Linked DNA regions of Thiosulfativibrio zosterae. The protein of the gene in region 2 interacts with the protein of the main gene of each other region in a pairwise test. Links are inferred from orthologs where the notes say so. Each region holds a gene or a part of one and is shown on either strand. Other genes may lie near its edges. The genes, in order: topA and THMIRH_RS11940.

The links.
Region 1: the proteins of THMIRH_RS11940 (region 2) and topA interact in binary tests that used the Escherichia coli proteins (3 or more experiments, as listed by UniProt). The link is inferred for Thiosulfativibrio zosterae from one-to-one orthologs.

What each region holds. Positions count from the first base shown.
Region 1 is NZ_AP021888.1:2,210,000-2,213,714, forward strand. Bases 1-3,083 are described here. They hold topA (type I DNA topoisomerase), read right to left. Parts: upstream 2,750-3,083; coding sequence 251-2,749; downstream 1-250. Other genes in these bases: argS (arginine--tRNA ligase), read right to left, coding at 1-35; THMIRH_RS10240 (response regulator), read left to right, coding at 2,997-3,083. In the rest of the region: more of THMIRH_RS10240, read left to right, coding at 3,084-3,715. UniProt on the Escherichia coli protein: Releases the supercoiling and torsional tension of DNA, which is introduced during the DNA replication and transcription, by transiently cleaving and rejoining one strand of the DNA duplex.
Region 2 is NZ_AP021888.1:2,611,343-2,621,335, forward strand. What follows is about bases 2,887-5,627. They hold THMIRH_RS11940 (YigZ family protein), read right to left. Parts: upstream 4,691-5,627; coding sequence 4,082-4,690; downstream 2,887-4,081. Other genes in these bases: THMIRH_RS11930 (response regulator), read right to left, coding at 2,887-3,005; THMIRH_RS11935 (hypothetical protein), read right to left, coding at 3,045-3,614; THMIRH_RS11945 (Fic family protein), read right to left, coding at 4,865-5,627. In the rest of the region: THMIRH_RS11920 (chemotaxis protein CheW), read right to left, coding at 1-244; THMIRH_RS11925 (HAMP domain-containing methyl-accepting chemotaxis protein), read right to left, coding at 244-2,553; more of THMIRH_RS11930, read right to left, coding at 2,646-2,886; more of THMIRH_RS11945, read right to left, coding at 5,628-5,962; THMIRH_RS11950 (methyl-accepting chemotaxis protein), read right to left, coding at 6,166-9,165; THMIRH_RS11955 (efflux RND transporter permease subunit), read right to left, coding at 9,252-9,993.

The DNA.
Region 1 (3,715 bases), 400 kb from region 2 along the record:
ACGCCAGATAAATGGTCGGCAATTTGCTGCTTCATGCGAGAATCTCTTCAAAATTTTAAAAACGGTATTTTACTAGATGCGCCAAGGCAATAGGAACTTTTAAACAGCCAGAGATCGTCAGCGCCGACTTTCAGACAAACCTAAGAAATGGGTAGATTTGCCCCTAAAAATAACCAGGCCTGGTTATTTTTAGAGGCGATTTAGCGATATTTAGAGGCAGGATGCGTGCCGCCTAACGGCCGACAGCCTGCTAGGTGCTGGCTTTTTTGGCGGGCGCTTTTTTAGCTGCTGCCGGTTTTTTAGCCGGGGCTTTTTTGGCCGGAGTTTTTTTGACGGGTGCTTTTTCAGGCGTTGTTTCCGCTTTTTTCGCTGGCGCTTTTTTGGCGCCTGCTCGACCACGCTTTTTAGGCTCTGGCGCTTCTTCTAAGCGTTTTACACACTCTTCAAAAGTCAGCTCCATTGGGTCTTCGGTTTTGGCAATTTTGGCATTTTTCTTGGTGACCGTGTCGGCAATATAAGGCCCCCAACGGCCTTTTAAAATTGACACATCGGACCCTGGGAAAACCCGCACAATCTTTTCAGCATCGGCAACGATTTTGGCCTCAATCAGCATTACCGACTCTTCCAGCGTAATCGCTAAAGGACTGTAACCCTTGATGGGCGCGTACACTTTTGGGCCATATTCCAAATAAGGTCCAAAAGGCCCTTGCTTGGCGATGATGTCTTGGCCTTTTTCTGCTTTAAAGAGCGTGCCATCGACCGCAGTGGCTTCAAAGGTTTCAGGCATTTGCCCCACCAAACGCGGCAATTTAAACAGCTCTAAGGCTTCTTCTAGCTTGAGCGTATCCATTTTTTGGCCGGGCATCAAACTGGCAAACACCGGTTTCTCGTCATTCTCCCCATCACCCAACTGCACATAAGGCCCGAAGCGGCCAATTTTGACAAACATGGGCTTGCCGGTTTTGGGGTCATTGCCTAAAGGGCGAGCTTGCCCGGCATCTTCTCGCGAGACATCTTCTGCGGCTAAAACTTTGGGGTGAAACTTTTGATAAAAATTATCTAACATCCCTTGCCAAGTGACCTTGCCCTTAGCAATTTCATCAAACTCGCTTTCCACCTTGGCGGTAAAAGAGTAATCCAATATATCGCCAAAATGCGCCACTAAAAATTTGGTCACTATGCCCGCAATATCGGTTGGGAAGAGTTTATTTTTTTCTGTGCCAGCCATTTCGGTAAGGGTTTGAGTTTGCACACCCTGTGCATTTAATGTGAGTTGTCGATACTCACGCGGCGTACCTTCGCGGTCTTCTTTTACCACATAACCACGCTGTTGAACCGTATCAATGGTTGGCGCATAGGTGGATGGACGACCTATCCCCATTTCTTCTAGGGTGCGCACCAATGCAGCTTCGTTGTATCTAGCAGGCGGACGCGAAAAACTTTGGCGCGATACCAGCTCACCCAAAGCTAAGGGCTGACCAATATGCATGGGGGGTAACAAACCACCCTCTTCATCATCGGTATCCAAATTATAAACTTTCAAGAAACCGTCAAACACCACCACTTCGCCTTTGGCAGTCAACTTATCACCTGGTAAGGTATCAATGGCAATATCCACCGTGGTACGCTTTAACTGTGCTTCTGCCATCTGTGAGGCAATAGCACGGCGCCAAATCAATTGATACAGGCGTTGTTCGTTGCGTTCGCCCATGACTTCAGACACGCCAAAATCGGTTGGACGAATCGCTTCATGCGCTTCTTGCGCATCGGCTTGTTTGGTTTTGTAACGACGCGTTAGGCTGTATTGAGGGCCATAATCTTGCGTAATCACCTGCTTGGCTTGCGCCAACGCAACTTCAGACAAGTTCACCGAGTCGGTTCTCATGTAGGTGATTTTTCCAGACTCATACAAACGCTGCGCAATCACCATGGTTTGCTTAACAGAGAAGCCTAATTTTGAAGAGGCTTCTTGCTGCAAGGTTGAGGTGGTAAAGGGGGCTTTAGGCGATTTTTTGGCGGGCTTTTCTTCTAAACTTTGCACCGTTAAACGGGCGCTAGAAGTTGCCTGTAAAAACGCCATGGCCTCAGCTTCTGAGTCGAATGCGGCGGTGCGTTTCACCTGTAATTGACCACAGGGTTTGCCTTGGGCATCCAGTAAATCCAAAACACCTTGTAATCGATACACAAAGTCTGACTGGAAGGCTTCAATTTCAAGCTCACGCTCGACAATTAAACGCACCGCCACCGATTGAACTCGGCCCGCAGATAAACCAGTACGAATTTTTTTCCATAACACGGGTGATAACTCAAACCCCACAATACGGTCTAATAAACGACGCGCTTGCTGGGCTTCCACCAAATCCATGTCCACGGTTCTGGGCGAAGCAATCGCCGCTTGAATCGCAGGCTTGGTAATTTCATGAAACACAATTCGCTTGGTGGTTTTTACATCTAAGTTTAAGGCTTCCGCTAGGTGCCAAGCAATGGCTTCCCCTTCGCGGTCCTCGTCCGTTGCCAGCCAAACCGTGTCAGCTGCCTTGCTGAGTTTGCGTAATTCGGTGACGGTTTTCTTTTTATCGGGCGAAATCTCGTAGGTGGGTTCAAAGCCATTGGCTAAATCAATCCCCATTCCTTTCTTTTGAATATCTCGAATATGTCCATAACTGGAACGCACGGTAAAATCGGCACCCAAATATTTCTCGATGGTTTTGGCTTTCGCCGGCGATTCTACAATTACTAAATTTGTCATGACCAAAGGATCTCATAATTTTTTGATTCAACACATTTTAATGCGCTTGAATACAAAATCTGCAAGTGAAAAAACACTTTTATTTATGTGCAATTAGGGTTTATTATTCTATTTATGAAAGACTTTACAGTCTTCTAATCATTTTTACTATATGAAAGATTGCAAAAAAAAACGCCAAATTGCAATCATTTCTTTTACATTCACTCAAATAGACCTTTTAAAAGGTTTGCTTAAAGACGGGAAGCCCTTGAAACATTACAACCTCTTATTGATCGATGATGACCTAATCAGCCTTGAATTAATGAGCACTTTCTTAGACACAGAAAACTTTCATTTATTTACAGCGCCCGATGGTCAAGCCGCTTATGATTTAATCATGCAAAAATCGCCTGGATTTTTCAGCTGCATCGTGTCGGATGTTTCTATGCCCAACTTAGATGGGATTGGCTTGCTCAAGCGCATTAAAGAGGATGAAAACCGTAAAGTATTGCCCTTTATTCTGCAAACCTCAGACCGCAACCCTGAAAACATCAAAAAAACCTTAGAGCTGGGGGCTTTCTATTACCTCATCAAACCCATCACGCGCGAAACCCTAAAATCGGTTGTCAATGCCGCGCTGAAAGATTATGAAAACCACCTAGAAACGCACAACACCGTTCAGCACTTAATGCGCATTATGCCGCTGATGCAGGCGGCTACCTTTCATTACAAAACCTTGGACGAGGCCAAAAGCTTATCGAGCCTGTTAGCCTTAATGACCCACGACCCCAAAAATATTTCTATCGGTTTATTTGAAATTTTTGCCAATGCCGTTGAGCATGGAAACTTGGGTATTACCTACGATGAAAAAACCGCGCTGATTAACCAAAATCAACTCAATGCCGATATTCAACGCCGTTTGTCTTTGCCAGAATACCGCGACAAGTTTGTCACAGTGAATGTCAGCATGGAAAACCACAAATTGCA
Region 2 (9,993 bases):
GACGCAAATCCACTATTGGAATCACCGCGCCACGCATATTAATCACGCCTTTGACATAATGCGGCATCTGCGGCAATTGGGTTGGGGGTTCCCACCCCCTAATTTCTTGCACACGCAAAATGTCTAAACCATAGGTTTCACGCCCTAACACAAAGGTGAGCACCTGCTCTGCTGCCTGGGTTGAGGCTACAAAGCTGGCTTCATTGCCAGCACTTGTGCTGGCTGAGCTGACTGAGGCTTCCATTAAAACTCTCCCCACTCGTCACTATTGCCTTGCGATTTTGCACTCAAAGCTTTGGGTGCTGGTGCGGCTAATTTTGGCGTATTTTTAACCAGGCCTGGTTGTTTTTGCACTGGTTTTACAGCCGCTTTAGGCGCTGCCAAAGCGGGTGTTTTTACCGCGGCCTTGGACTGTGAGTTATACGAGGCATTACTGTGTGCACCGATACGGAAGAATGACATTTCTTTTTGTAATAGACGCGCTTGCTCGCTCAAACTTTCTGAGGCCGCACTGGTTTCTTCAACCAAGGCCGCATTTTGCTGAGTGACTCCATCAATTTGCGTAATGGCTTGATGCACTTGGTGCACACCATCTGCTTGTTCAGCCGCTGCTTGGGCGATTTCGTCCATCATTTTGGTGACCGATTCAATTGAGGTGTTGATATCATTCAACATATCCCCAGATTCGGTTGCTAAACGAGAACCTTGTCCAACACGTTGTACGGTTTCATCAATCAGCACTTTAATGTCTTTAGCGGCTTCGGCAGACTTTTGTGCCAAATTACGCACTTCGCCCGCAACCACCGCAAATCCTCGCCCATGATCACCCGCTCTGGCGGCTTCTACGGCTGCGTTTAGGGCTAACAAGTTGGTTTGGAAAGCAATGCCGTCAATCAAAGAAACAATGTCAGAAATTTTGTGGCTCGATTCTTCAATCGCTGTCATAGCGGTAATGGTTTGGCGCATAACACCGACCCCATCATGGGCTTTTTTCTGAACTGTTTTAGCAACATTGGTCGCTTCTTTGGCATTGGCGCTGCTGCTTTGCACCTGGCTGTTCATTTCATTCATGGTGGCAGAAGTTTGCTCTAACGCCGCCGCTTGCTCTTGTACCGATTGGCTTAAATCTAAAGAGCCTTGCGATACTTCTTGTGCCGCGCCGCTGACCACTTGAGAGGCTTCAATGGCCACTTGAACCACTTCACGCACTTTGGCAGATGAATAGTTGATGGCATTTTTCAAATCGTGCAATTGACCTTTAAAAGTCCCAGATGGGAGTTCTTTGGTTAAATCACCTGCGGCCTGAGCTTCTACCACTTCACTGATGGCGCTAATGGCCATTGCCATATTTTTTAACGAGCCGTTAATATTATTTTTTAAACTTAACAATGCACCGCGCGCATCAACGGTAATTTCACCTTCAAAATCCCCTTGATTCATTTCTTGCATGGCGACATTGATTTCAATAACAACTTGGTTGATGCTGCTTAAGGCGTCTTCGACCTGCTTACTAAAGCCTTTAGGAACGCGTTTATCCATTTTGATATCGAACTTGCCATTGTGCAGTGCGTCCATCACTTTGCTGAGTTCGTCCATCATAAAAGACACACTTTCTGCTGAGGCATTAACCCCATCTTTAAGCTCTAGTAAATCCCCTTGATACTGTCCCACGATGCGTTTTTGGTAGTCGGCTTTGGCAATGGCTTCTACTACGCTTTGGGTTTCGTCAATGCCTTTGGCAAAGGTTTCTAGTAAACCATTCAAAGCTTCGGCGATGTCGCCTGTTTCGTCATCATCGCGTTTTGGCATACGCAAGCTGAGGTTTTGGGTTTTAACCAATTCGCCCATCTGCTTAACCAAACCTTCCACATTGTTTTTAATACGCCCCGACACCATTAAACCAATCACTAAACCTAACAATAACGCGCCCAATAAAACCGCCGTCATCATTAACTTTGATTGCTCATAAAGCTGAGTAGAGGCTACGCTAGCCGCGGCAGCGTTTTGTTCTTTCAACTCAGTTAAGGCAGTCATAGCGTTATCCACCGAATCTGCCAATTGACGACCTTCAATCAGAGCCATTTTAATGGTTTGACGCTCTTGTTCTTGCACGGCACCACTGGCTTTTTCAGATTGTGCTAATTCAATCACACGGTTTGTAAAGGCTTCAAACTGATTGCCTTTTTCATTGAGCTCTGCAAATTTTTGCTTAGCGGCCGCTGTATAAAACAACGGCTCTGCTTTTTTAATATGCTCATCAAATAAATCTTGGTATTTTTTCAAGGCATCCAAATATTGCGACTGGTCAATGCTGGCATCGGTTTGTGCTAATAAGAAGTTACGCACCGCTCTAGATTGATACAGCAGGTCTATATTGGCTTCTTTAATGTAGCTTAGTCCTAACAATTCTTTTTGATACATCTCATCCGCCATATCATTGACTTTAGAGGTGTTGTTTAACCCCATAAACCCAATAATGCCCATTAAAACGAGCAATAAGCCGATTAAACTTAATAATTTGGTGCGAATAGATAAATGATAAAACCAAGCCATAATATTTCTCCTATGGAAAGACTTGAAAGTAGCCTAAAAACCTTAGCTTTTAAGCGAATGTTCTAATAATAACTCTTTTAAAGACGACTTATTTAAATTAAGCGCTCGATAATGCCTAACAGTTTTTCTGGGCTAAAAGGTTTAACCAACCAACCCGTAGCACCCGCTGCTTTGCCTTGACCTTTCATGTCGTCAGACGATTCGGTTGTTAGGCACAAAACTGGGGTAAATTTGTAGTCAGGCAAGCCTCTCAGGGCTTTGACCAACTCAATGCCATTCATATTGGGCATATTAATGTCGGTGATAACGGCATCAAATTGCTGTTGTTGTGCCATGGCAAACGCAATGGCACCATCTGCGGCTTCATGCACTTCATAATTCGCCACCCTCAAGGTCATGCTGACCATTTGCAACATAGATCTTGAATCATCGACGGTGAGTATTTTTTTCATAGACGGTTTCCTGAATGAATTCGATTTAATGGTTTGCGTTTATTTTAAGCTGTTGCAACAGGCTGCCATCCAGGTACGCCAATGGCTATTATGGTGATGCATCTGCTCAATGTTTGATCTTAAATAACCCACGATTTCTTGGCCTATCTCTTGAAAAACTTCAATGAGTTGCTGATTGCTGAGCTCACCACTATACAGTTGATAAGACTGCACCGCGGTTAAAGATTTGCTCAGTTTTTGCACAGCGGTTTGTGTCATCTCGCCGCCCAGCAGCATTAAAGAACGCAGCACTTCAAAGTCGCGAATTTCATTTAAATCGCTGTTTAAAAATTTTGAACCTACCGCACCTAACATATCAGATTCATTTTTTTCAGCACTGCGTTGCAGGATTAATATTTTGTTCAAATGAAAACTTAATAATCCCAGGTAAATGTCTTTAGATTGTTTAGTGCCGTCTTCTTCTAGGTTAAGTTGATCCATAGAAAACACCACGCCCTCTAAATTTTGAAAGTACATTTCAATCACATTCAAAAAATCTTCGCGCTGCTCTGTGTGGTACTTAAACAGTTTAAGCAATTCAAATTGTGGTTCTTTCTCTTGCGCTTGCACAACCTATCCTTACTGTATTTATCGAACTTAGTGAACTTAAGGCAAATTATAAATCATTTAATTTACTTTTGTGCAAAATAATTAAATTATTTTTATGCGCAAGCCCAAATTCAATTTATAAAAGCTTAATTGACGCTAAATAAACAGGCTCAACCCAGTTAAAGATATTTGGAATCTTAAGAAAAGGCGTTAAAAAAGGTCGTTGAGCAGGGAAAAACCCAACAAAAGGCACCTTTAATTGGGGTCAGAGTAAAATTAAAGCAAAAATTTAATGTTACTCTGACCCTAATTTAAAAATTAAGCAGAATATTCGATTTAATCGATTTTGATTAATTTAAGGATTTAAATAAAATGGCGTTATCGGTGAGCTTGCGTAACAGCTCGGTTTGGTGGGTTTCGGGAAAAGACGCCTTAAATGGCGAGTGAAACAAATAGGGCATTGACATCGAATATGTTTACAGACTTTGTTAGCTTGTTGTTCGGTCTTTAAAGATAACTTCAACTGAAAAACCAGCCAGACTCTGGGTAAGCTTAATCTTTGACTTTTCTGGGAGCTTAACCGTTAAAGCAACTTCTGTTTTGTATTGAGCATCAGTAATCTGGCCAGACAAGGATTCAACTAAGCGCCGCAAATGGTTCTCTTCATTAAAAGAGCAAAGCAAAGTCACATCGATTAGCGGTGTGTACTCCTCTGTTTTCAATGCTTGTAAAGCTTTTTGTGCCGACTCTCTGTAGGCTCGAACCAAACCTCCAGCACCTAGGCGAATTCCCCCAAAATATCTCACTGTCACGACCACAACATTACCAATATTGCTGTAGTTAATTTGGCTTAATATCGGCTTTCCTGCGGTTCCACTGGGTTCTCCGTCATCATTACAACCCGAGTTGGTTGAATTATTAGGATCTCCTATTAAATATCCCCAGCAAACATGCCGAGCATCTGGATATTGCGCTCTAAGCTCTAAAACAAAATCCATAGCGTCCTGCCTTGATAAAACCTTTTTGGCCCAGCTAATGAATTTGCTTTTTTTTATCTCAATTTCTTCACAAACGGTGTCAACCGGCTCTAAAAACATAAAACTTCCTAATTCGAACACCTAGATATCAGACTAACTGATCATAAAATTTTGATTGGGTATTTTGGGTTGTTTTTAACATACCAACCAGTCTATGTTAATTTTTTTTGTTTTTATTAACATAAGCTTTGAATGCGTTACTTTTTTCTGATTTTTTTAACATGGCAACTAGAACTATAAGGGTTGGCTCAGTAATTCATAAAAACGCTTGTTGATAAAGAACTTACTATTTCCCACTTGAGTGCTGTGCAGTATGCCAATGTCTTCTAATTGTTTTAAATATTTAGAAGCCGTTTGGCGAGTAATGCTGAGTCTATGTTCGATAAATTCAATCTTGGTATAAGGGTGAACGAATAAAGCCTCTAACAGGTCTTTGGAATAGAGTTTAGTTGAATATTGCTGAATCTCACTGGCTGTTGTCTGCATCTGCTCATCTATTTGATGAATCAGTTGAATGGTTTGATTGGCGGTTTGCTCAATCCCCTCCAACATAAACAACACCCATTCTTCCCAAGTTTGTTCTTTGCGAACACTTTGCAGTAGGCGGTAATAATCGGCTTTATGGGTGGTAATAAAGCGGCTGAGATATAAAATCGGCAGGTCGAGCAATTCAGACAAGACAAGATACAAAATATTCAAAATACGACCCGTGCGACCATTGCCATCATAAAATGGGTGAATGGTCTCAAACTGATGATGAATGACCGCCATTTTGATTAAAGGGTCAATATCGTCTAATTCTGGATTATTGATGTATTGTTCTAGATTACTCAGCGCATTGCGTATGTCGTTTTCCTGTTGTGGTGGGGTAAAAATCACTTCGCCTGTTTGGTCATTTCTAAGCGTTGTACCACCTTGTTTGCGAATGCCGGCATCGTTTTTTTCTAAGATCGATTGAATTTGCACGATGTCTTTAACCAGAAGCAGTTTGTTGTTAGAAACCAAATCAAACCCCTTACGCAGGGCCTCACCATAATGGCGGACTTCTTTGACCGCTTGCGATAAATCACTGGCATCAACACTTGAGCGATAGAGATCATCATGAGTAGTTATGATATTTTCGATTTCGCTGGAGTCTTTGGCTTCTTGAAGCACCAAAGCGTTAATAAGAACCGCTTGATTTGGAATGAGTGCCGTGACACCATTTAATCTGGCTAAGGCAGTATTGGCAGTGATTGCTTTTTTTAAAACGGCTTTGGTTTCTAAGTCTTGTTGCAGAGGCAAGTTTGGAGGAATATAACCCGTAAGTTGATTTACGATTTGTTCTGTCAAATTTCTCTCCTCCAAAAACAAGAAACCCCTCACAGGGCGCTGTTCTCGTCACAGTGGACTTGGGTAGCGGGAGGGGTGTTGTTGCTTAGCATTATAAAACCATCATAAAAGGCCGTAAAATTTTGCTAGAACGCCTAGATATCCGCCAACCAGTCATGCCTATTTTCAGGTTTGAATGGCGGCGGCATTGGCATAAAGCGGACTTAAGCCGCCGTTTGCTCCATTAACTGCCCTAACAATTCAACCACCTTGTCTGATTGCGCATCCAAATCGGTTACGCCTTTTTCTAGGACTTCATAATCGTCTATGCTAAAGGCATCCATAATGGTTTTGATGAGCGCATGCATGGCGGCATGTTCTTCACCCAAAGCTTTCATGGATGGCAAGTGCATCAACGCTTGGCCTTGTGAGCCGTAATACCATTTACCTAAAGCACAAGCGGTATGGTCTATGGCACTTTCATAGGTCACGCCTATGTCTGCGCCATCAATAAAGCTGCGAATTTTGCTCTTCCAGCCTAAATGGGCTTTGACCATGGTGTCAAATTGTTTGGCTAAATCGGATTTGGCCACTAGTTTCTCACGACGACATTTAACGGCTTCAACTGAGTTGGTATTGGGTTTGCAACCCGCTTTAATCAGCTTAGACATGAGTTCTTCTGGTTTAACCGGTTTATGAACGATGTCTTTCATGCCAGATGACATAATGGTTTTTTCAAAATCCGCACCATGACCCGTGTAGGCTAGGATGGGTTTTTGATAACCCGTTTTACGGATAGCTTTGGTTGCCTCTATCCCATTCATCACGGGCATTTCAATATCCATCAAAATAGCCGCCGGATTGTAGCGTTGACATTGGGTAATGGCTTCTCGACCGTTTGCCGCTACTTTGGTGTGATAACCCATTTTGGTCAACAACATCACCGCCACTTTTTGATTGGAGACATTGTCATCCACCACCAAGACCAGATACTGGCTTTCAGCTTGGTCTTGCGTAGCGCGTTGAACCGTTTCGCAATCCCCCAGTTGGAACGAGCCAACCAAGGCATCCATATTTTTAGCCACATCGCCCAAATACTCGGCAAGAGAGGCGTTTTCTAGTACCAGCGTTGAGTTTTCACTGGCTGATTTATCTAAGCTGATAATCGATTGATTCACATCATGAATTTGGCGCGCTTGCTGTTGCGCGTTTTCAGAGATATGACGAATATTGGCGGTCATGTCAGTGACTTGGTTAATGATGGACTCTAAGGATGTCCCGGTGGCTTGAACTTTTTCTGTTCCTTGGGCAATCTTTTCGGCGGTCATGCCAATTAAACCGTTAATCTCTCTCGCAGCATCCGCTGACTTTTGTGCAAGATTTCTCACCTCTCCTGCAACCACGGCAAATCCACGACCATGTTCACCGGCTCTGGCGGCCTCTACCGCTGCATTCAATGCCAAAAGGTTGGTTTGAAAAGCAATACTGTCAATCAAAGTTACAATGCCGGTAATTTTTTGACTCACCTCGGCAATTTCCGCCATAGCGGTGATGGCTTCTTGCATATTGCGATTGCTTTCTTGAACCCCCGCTTCGGTTTGAATGGCCAGCTGATTAGATACCTTAGCTTGTTCGGTGGTTTCGTTTACCTTTTGGGTTAATAGGTTCATGGCTACGGCGGTTTTTTGAAGTTCATCCGCTTGCGCTTTAATAGAGCTGGACAACATCTCGTTACTTTCGGACACATGCTCGGCCGAATGCGACACTTCTTTGGCTTGATTATTAAAGCTACAGAAGGAGGTTCTTAAAGATTCAATCCCTGCGCCCAAACTTTTAATGGTCCAACCATATTGCCCTTGGTGTTGTCTTTGCGCCTTTAGGGTTAAGTTTTTAGCGGGTAAACCACCAATTAGAATCGAGATATCACTGAGGGTGGATTGTAAATTTTGCATTAAGGAGTTGATGTCTAAGCAAAGGTCTTTATAAAAACCGCTTAACTGAGAGGCATCTAAACGGGTATGTAGTTTGCCGTTTCTGGCATCTGATACCAAAGTTTTGATGCTGTTTTGCACAAACAACTCTTGGAAAATATCTTGCCATTCAATCGCCACCCCTAAAGATTTGCCATTGCCATCAAAAATAGGCGTCATAGACAACTGTACTTCAGCGGAATAGAAATTAAACTTAAAGGTTTTAGGCTCTTTTAAGTCTAAACAAGCCATCAGAATATCCATGTCGTTTCTGAATAAGCAGCCGATATTTTTGCCGGTTAATTTTTTCAAATTAAAATCGGGCACATCTTTTTGAATAATGGCTTCAATCGGTTTTAAGAATTCGATTAAGGAGGCATTCATAAATACAATGGTGCCGTTTTGGTCGGACAACATAATGTAGGTTTTTAAATCATCCATACCCGACATCATGCGTTTTGAAAAGCGTGCTTCGACATTGATTTCGTTTTGCTGTGCGGCCAACCGCGTTTGCATGGTTTTTAAACGACGGTTCATGGTGCCAGCGGTATTCGCACCGTGCGTATTGATTTTACCCGTTAAATGGCCATTGGTTAGGTCATCAACCGCTTCAATGGCTTCTTGAATGCGGTGCAAATAATACATGACATGCATGGCCGAAATCAGCGTGAGCACTATCACCGACAGATTTAAAATTTCCGAGTCGATATCGAAGAAATAGGATAAGAATTCATTGGTAATCGCAATGATGGTTGCGGGAATGATCGTAACTAGAGGTGGCCAATGGGCTAGGGGATTGAAACGCGCATAGAGAGAGTCTGGCACACCATGACGCAATTTAACCTTACCTGCCTTAACCGCGGCGTAAGCTGCTTCAGCACCCTTAATTTGCTCACGAGTGGCGGGCATTCTGACACTGATATAGCCGGTAATTTTGCCGGATTCTATAATGGGCGTGGCATTGGCTTCAACCCAATAAAAATCGCCATTCTTACGGCGATTCTTAACAATTTGATTCCAAGGGCGGCCACTTTGAATGGTGCCCCAAAAGTCTGCAAAGACTTGTTCTGGCACATCTGGGTGACGCAGCAAGTTATGCGGTTTACCCACCAGTTCTTCCAGTTCGTAACCACTGGCGGCAACAAACACTTCGTTGGCATAGGTAATGGTGCCTTGCAAATCGGTTTTTGAAACCAGCATTTGCCCTTCTGGAATGACATATTCATTGTTTGTCACTGGCTGATTATTACGCATAACGCTTCCTTCTATCTCTCGGCTCAAAATATAGAAATCACTTTAGCAAAATGGACACCAACTTGCCAAAGTTTTCATGTTTTTGATTATGAAACTATTTTTACCCTAAACCACACCGCATATAACGCTGGTAAAAAAAGCAGCGTTAAGAAGGTGCCCACGCCTATGCCGCCAATCAATACATAAGCCATTGGCCCCCAAAAAGTGGAAGTGGTTAGCGGGATAAACGCCAACATGGCCGCCACCGCTGTTAACACCACCGGACGCGCTCGGCGAATGGTGGCATCAATCACCGCCTCGCTCATGTCTAAACCGTGCTTTAAGTTTTCGTCAATTTGACCGGTTAAAATAAGGGTGTTACGCATCAAAATACCCCCCAAACCAATGAGCCCCAAATTGGCGACAAAACCAAATGGCTGATTAAACAAAATCATCGCCGCCACCGCACCAATCAAACCTAAAGGCGCGGTCACCATCACCATAAACAGACTGCTAAAGGATTTTAAGTACACCATTAACAACAGTGTTAGCACCAATAACATCACGGGCATCATGGCTTGAATAGAGAATTCCCCTTTGGCAGATTCTTCAACCGAACCGCCCACATCAATACGATAACCAAAGGGCAAGGCATCGATTAGCGGCTGCATTTGCGCTTGAATCAGCGCAGTTGCCACAGGCGGTTGAACACCTGGAATGACTTCACTGTTAACCGATAAATACAACTCGCGGTTACGGCGCTCTAAAATGGGTTCTTCAAAATCGACTTCTAATTTGCCCAACTGTTCAAGTGGCAAGCTTTGCCCAGAAGGCGTTTGAATCATCAAA